Regions from separate parts of the Bacillus sp. C1 genome, predicted to be linked through region 2. Evidence: riboswitches for the same ligand, from Rfam matches in the RefSeq annotation. Region 2 holds a riboswitch; the other holds the start of a gene.
What was found. A riboswitch is a leader RNA that binds a small molecule or an ion and turns the genes downstream of it on or off. The one in region 2 is predicted to bind preQ1.

Region 1: linked by a shared signal. The riboswitch ahead of ACX5JI_RS12915 (QueT transporter family protein) and the one ahead of queC (7-cyano-7-deazaguanine synthase QueC) in region 2 are both predicted to bind preQ1.

Annotation. Positions count from the first base shown of each region.
Region 1 covers NZ_JBTMZT010000003.1:388,148-391,568, reverse strand. Annotated here, with positions in the region: gene ACX5JI_RS12930 (DMT family transporter) at 1-600, opposite strand, end outside; gene ACX5JI_RS12925 (reverse transcriptase-like protein) at 614-1,000, opposite strand; gene ACX5JI_RS12920 (aldose 1-epimerase family protein) at 1,090-1,962, opposite strand; PreQ1 riboswitch class I at 2,094-2,138, shown strand; gene ACX5JI_RS12915 (QueT transporter family protein) at 2,145-2,630, shown strand; gene ACX5JI_RS12910 (ribonuclease H family protein) at 2,773-3,421, shown strand, end outside.
Region 2 covers NZ_JBTMZT010000002.1:756,441-759,861, forward strand. Annotated here, with positions in the region: gene ACX5JI_RS10350 (M3 family oligoendopeptidase) at 1-458, shown strand, start outside; gene ACX5JI_RS10355 (DinB family protein) at 599-1,132, shown strand; gene ACX5JI_RS10360 (DUF6254 family protein) at 1,382-1,498, shown strand; PreQ1 riboswitch class I at 1,637-1,680, shown strand; gene queC (7-cyano-7-deazaguanine synthase QueC) at 1,774-2,436, shown strand; gene queD (6-carboxytetrahydropterin synthase QueD) at 2,436-2,930, shown strand; gene queE (7-carboxy-7-deazaguanine synthase QueE) at 2,923-3,421, shown strand, end outside.

The DNA of each region.
Region 1 (3,421 bases), on a different contig from region 2:
CTCGAATAAAAAAGAACAGATAGAAGAGAAAATGCCAACAGACAATACTTGAGTTGTACTTAATAATAAAGGTGATATTTTTTTAGAAAAAACGCCGTTAACGAGGATATGGGCCGCAAAGGCAATCGCACAGCCGAGAACAAGTAGGTCGCCAGTATTTAATCGAAAAGAATCACCAGCGGTTAGTAAATAAAGGCCTGCTGTTGCAGTAGTAATGCCAAGTATGATAAAAGGTGTAGCTCTTTGTTTTAAAAAAATAAATGAAAGAACGGGAACCATAACAATGCTAAGTCCAGTTAAAAATCCTGCTTTAGAAGAAGTGGTATAGAGTAATCCGAATGTTTGTAATAGATAACCGATAAATAAGAAAAATCCGACGATTAAACCGGCAATACTACTATGCTGAATTTCTTGTTTTGCAGTTTTTTTCGAGAATAGAAGCTGGACAAATAATAAAATGATTCCAGCAAATAAAAAACGAACACTATTGAATGTAAATGGTCCAACAAATGCCATTGCATTTTGAACGACAACAAACGTGGCTCCCCAAATAAAGGAGACAAATAGTAAAGCGAGAGGAGCAATCCAACCTTTTTTCAAACTAAAACCCCCATTAATTTTGTAAAATGGCTTTTCTTGCTAATTCATCAGCAACTTTGTTTTGACTACTTGGAATCCACTTTATAAAGAAAAGGTCAAATCTTTTTATGTATGCGATTGCTTCTTCTAAAAGTGGTGCATACGTTTTGTTTTTTGCATATTCTTTTTCTACAGCGCGTTCAACAAGCTGTGAATCTGTACGAAAAGACACAATGCTATAGTTGTGTTCTGTGCAATACTTTAAGGCGGCGAGTAACGCATGGTATTCAGCTTCATGATTAGACATAATTCCGAGTGGTAGTGATAATCGTACAGGTGGTTCTACACCTTTAATAAAAACTCCAGCACCAGAAGGGCCTGGATTCCCCTTTGATGCACCATCAATATATACTTCAATCAAAATTGAAAACCTCCATTATTTTATAGCGCTAGCTGATAGTAATCCCTCACCAAAGTGTAAAGGTGAGGGATGAAATATGAAAATATACTTTATCCAATTGTAATAGTGTAGCGGCATGTGAATGTTTCGTTTGCTTGTAAGGATTGCACGCCCTTTTTCTCTTTGAAATCTTTTGCTGGTTCAACTTCATCAGCGATTCCATACCAAGGTTCGATACATAAGAAAGGAGCATCGTTTCCTGGTGTCCAAACACCAACGAATGGGAACCCTTCAAATGCTACTTTTACAAATTTATTATGTTTATGAGAGCGAATGGAAAGTTCGTTTGTATTCATTTTGTCAAAAATAAGGGCATCATTTTTGAATAAATCATATGTAAGTGGTAATTCTGCTTTATTTTCAACAATTAGTTGTTTTTCTTTAGAAAGAAATGGTCCTTGTAAAACGCTTGTTTCTAAATGTTCAGGGCCATTAAATGATAAATAGTAGTCTGTAAATGATTCACCTTCTATTAAAGGACAATTGAAGCCTGGGTGCGCTCCGATAGAGAAGAACATTTCTTTTGAAGTAGGATTGATAACTTCATAAGTAACATGGATATTTTGCTCGTCTAGCTCATAAGAAACGAGTAATTCAAATTCATACGGATATTTTTGTAAAGTTTCGTGATTACTAGTTACAGCGTATGTAATTTTTGTATCACTTTGTTCTTTTACCGAAAATATAAGGTCGCGCGCGAAACCGTGTTGTGTTAATGAATATGGTTTATCATCCACATAATATGTATTATCCACTAATCTACCGACAATTGGGAATAAAATAGGTGCGCGGCGTCCCCAATATGTAGGATCTCCTTGCCATAAATATTCTGTGTTGTCTTCTTTTAAGCGAAGGCTCTCTAATTCTGCGCCTTTTTCAGAGATGGAAACGATTACTTTTTCATTTTGAATTGTTGCTGTCATGAAGTGAAACCTCCTAAATCTTTCATATTCTTTATTATACGTTGTCCATTAAAAAAAAGGTAGTGGATAAGAAAGATCTATTGACGAATGGTTATCTATTGCGTACAATATAAAATTGTTGTTTAAAAACGAATCACGTGGTTCGAAACCATCCCACGTAAAAAAACTAAGGAGATTTTGTCATGAATATAAAAACATTAGTTGGTAATGGTATTTTAGCAGCATTATATATTGCTGTTTCTGCACTTATTCAGCCATTTGGCTTTACGAATGTACAATTTCGGATTTCAGAGATGTTTAATCATCTCGTTGTATTTAATAAGAAATCAATTTACGGAATTGTCTTAGGTGTATTTTTAACAAATCTCTTTTTCTCACCTATGATTGCGTATGATTTAGTATTCGGAGTAGGGCAATCTATTCTTGCACTTCTTGCTACTATTGTTTCCATGCGTTTTATTAAAGGTGTTTGGGCTCGGATGATTTTTAATACAGTTATTTTTACAATTACAATGTTTATGATCGCGATTGAACTTCATCTTGCATTTGATCTACCATTTTTATTTACATGGCTTACATGTGCAGCTGGTGAATTTGTCGTAATGGCGATTGGTATGCCTGTTATGTATTGGATTAATAAACGAGTGCAATTTCAGAGATTTATGTAAATTGTATAGAAAGAGCTGCTTGTAATATAGAGCAGCTCTTTTTGTATTTTCACTTGTGAATTTCAATTCGAATATAATACTGTGACTCTTGGTAAAATATAATAAAATAAAAATATGAAGTCTTATATAAGGGGAAATTAGTATGAAATATAAAATACATTGGATATATAAAACAAAGTCGAGTCTGCAAACAGAGTTAACAACAGATTATATGAACATAGAAGAAGCACTTCAATTTGCAATTGATTTTGAGAAAACTGGAAGAGTAAAAGAACTATTATTTTATGACGAGATGGGAGCGGAATGGACGTTAAAAGAGGTGAAGAAGCTCGGTAAACAAATAGAAGAGGAACCACAAGATATTCGTATTTACTTTGATGGGGGATATGATCTGCAAACGAAAGAGGCTGGAATTGGTATTTGTATGTATTATAAAAAAGGTCAGAAGATGTACCGTATCCGTCAGAATGCTTATATAGAAGGCATATATGATAATAATGAAGCGGAATATGCAGCGTTATTATATGGAATGAACCTACTAGAAGAATTAGGAATCAAATATGAATCGGTTACGCTTCATGGTGATTCTCAAGTTGTACTTCAGCAACTAGCTGGGGAATGGCCTTGCTATGATGAACATTTAAATCACTATTTAGATCAGATTGAACAAAAGGCAAAGCAAATGAAATTGAAGCTTGTCTGTGAGCCAGTAACAAGAAAACAAAATAAAGAAGCACATCAATTGGCTACGCAAGCATTAGAGGGAACAGTAATCGATAGCCATAAAGAAA
Region 2 (3,421 bases):
ATTTAAGTTCAGCACTTCTATTTTTACCATATGGTGTATCTGTTGATGAATATCAACATTATGTGTATGAAAATCCAGAAGCATCACCAGAGGAGCGTAAATCAGCGTGGCGTAACATTGAAAGAAAGTACCTACCACACCGAGATTACGAAAACAATGATTATTTAGAACGGGGTGGCTTCTGGCAACGCCAAGGGCATATTTATAGTTCGCCTTTCTATTATATTGATTATACATTGGCTCAAATTTGTGCACTGCAATTTTGGAAGCGAGCAAGAGACAATAGACAAGAGGCTTGGGAAGACTATGTGAACCTTTGTCAGCAGGGAGGAAGTAAATCTTTCCTAGATTTAGTAGAGGTAGCAAATTTAACATCACCATTTGTTGATGGATGTGTACAAAGTGTAATTAATGAGATTCAAGCGTGGTTACATGCAGTAGATGACACAAAATTGTAAAAATACCTCTCTATTTTTATGTATTTTGCAATCGACACATTCATAAAATAATGAGATAATATAAGAAAATTCAGATTTATTTGAAGGGGTGTTTCTAAATGAGAAACGCCTCTTTTTACCAAAAAAGAGGGGGGAGAATTATGCTTCAATCAAATACGAATGTTAGTTTGGAAAACGTATTGCAATCATTACAAATAACGAGAAACACACTATTATCAGAAATTGAGATGTTAAATGATACGGAAGTGAATGTAAAACCGCGTCGTGATAAATGGAGTATCATTCAAATTTTACATCACTTGCATCTAATTGAACAATCAGTTACTTCATCCCTTGTATACGCTTTGCAAAAAAAGGAGAGAAAAGTAGTTCCGCTCAAAGATCTCCAACTTACTCTTGATCGAACATATAAACGAGAGGCTCCTCAACAAATGCAACCAACAGAAACATTAATGAAAAAACAGCAAGGGATTCAATTACTTGAACATTCGCGTGCAGAATTGTTGCATACACTGCATAGTATTATAGATGAAAAGGAATTATTCGAAAATTCTTTAAAACACGCTGTGTTTCAGGAACTTAATCTATATCAATGGATTCAATTCCTTGATTTACATGAACAGCGTCATCTTACACAATTAAAAGAAGCAAAATATGCGATTTTGCAAAGATAAGAAAAATTTATTATTCATATGGAAATGATGTTTAATGATGAAAAGAAGCGAGATAGTAGTCAGCTCGCTTCTTTTTTTCGTTCTCTCTTTAAAGATTTAGAAAAAGAAGCTGGCGGAGATAAACCACTTATGCAATCCAGATTTGTCAGGAATAGTTGTCTGAAGAAGATAAAGAAAAGGGATTGATGCATATTTTTATCTCTTATTTTGGAATAATACATACAGAAAGTATACGAAGGAGTTGAAAATATGTCACACAAAAAGAAAGAGCAAGAGCGCAGCTGGAAGGCACGAAAAGAAAATCAAAAACCACATGGGAAAGTAAAAACGTTTGCAGAACTTGTGGATGAAACGGAAAAAACGTGATGAAATCTTCATCACGTTTTTTGTATGAGTAGGAAATTAACTTCATTATCAAAAACAGAAAAATCAGAAGTTTCCCCGTGAGATATACAGTATGTTACAATATGTGATGTCAATGAAAGAAGAAATTCCATGTATATCATGGGAGAGGTTCGTGAACTCCCTCTATAAAAAACTATTGAAACAACAATATCCTTAGGTATTGTTTTGTTTTTTTATTGTGACAGTTCAAGAACGTTCTTTCTTCTTATTCGTATTAGAGAAGGAGAATGAGTGAGATGAAAAAAGAAAAAGCAGTTGTTGTTTTTAGCGGTGGTCAAGATAGTACAACATGTTTATTTTGGGCAATGCAGCAGTTTGCAGAAGTAGAAGCGGTGACGTTTAATTATAACCAACGTCATAAGTTAGAAATTGATTGTGCAGCTGCTATTGCGAAAGAGCTAGGAATTAAACATACAGTACTTGATATGAGTTTATTAAATCAACTTGCTCCAAATGCGCTAACGAGAACGGATATGGAAATTACACATGAAGAAGGTGAATTGCCATCGACATTTGTAGAAGGACGGAATTTACTGTTCCTATCATTCGCAGCCGTGTTAGCAAAACAAGTTGGAGCACGTCATATTGTAACGGGTGTATGTGAAACAGATTTTAGCGGCTATCCTGATTGCCGTGATGTATTTGTAAAATCGTTAAACGTTACTTTAAACTTATCTATGGATTATCCATTTGTTATTCATACACCACTTATGTGGATTGATAAAGCAGACACATGGAAATTGTCAGATGAACTAGGTGCATTCGAGTTTGTTAGAGAAAAAACATTAACATGTTATAACGGAATAATCGGCGATGGCTGCGGTGAATGTCCAGCTTGTAAACTTCGTAAAGCAGGTTTAGATACGTATTTACAAGAACGCGAAGGGACGAATGTATAATGGAACAGAATTTTTTTGGATTTCGCATTGTAGAAAACTTACAAAAAGTGGACAAGGACATTCAGCGTGAACAACTGAAATATCATAATAAACGAGTGATGGTAAGTAAAGAATTTACATTTGATGCAGCACACCATTTGCACTGTTATGAAGGGAAATGTAAAAATTTACATGGTCACACGTATAAAGTTGTTTTTGGGATTAGTGGCTATGTAAATGAGATTGGACTTGCTATTGACTTTGGAGATATAAAAGAAATTTGGAAAAATGAAATAGAAATTTATTTAGATCATCGTTATTTAAATGAGACGTTACCAGCGATGAATACAACGGCTGAAAATATGGTCGTTTGGATTTATGAAAAGATGACTGAAGCACTTGCAAAAGAAGAACGCGTCCGTGAATATAAAGGAGCACGCGTTGAATTTGTTCGTCTATTTGAAACTCCAACAAGTTATGCGGAAGTAAGACGGGAGTGGATGATCGGTGAGTAAAATTCCTGTTTTGGAAATTTTCGGACCGACCATTCAAGGTGAAGGAATGGTTGTTGGACAAAAGACGATGTTCATTCGTACAGCAGGTTGTGACTATAGTTGTGCGTGGTGCGATTCTTCCTTTACATGGGATGGATCAGCGAAAGAGCAAATTCGGCAAATGACACCAGAAGAAATTTGGAATGAACTTGTTAAAATTGGTGGAGAAAACTTTTCGCACGTAACCATTTCAGGTGGGAATCCGGTGTTGCTAAAACATATGGCGGATTTTCTAAAGTTATTAAAAGAAAAGCAGATCCGTACAGCAATTGAGACGCAAGGAAGTAAATGGCAAGAATGGTTGCTTCATATTGATGAAATTACAATTTCGCCAAAGCCACCAAGTTCACAAATGAAAACAGATTTTATTATGTTAGATTCTGTTATTGAAAAATTAGTAGGAAAAGAGTTTAGTTTAAAAGTAGTCGTGTTTGATGATCGTGACTTTGAAT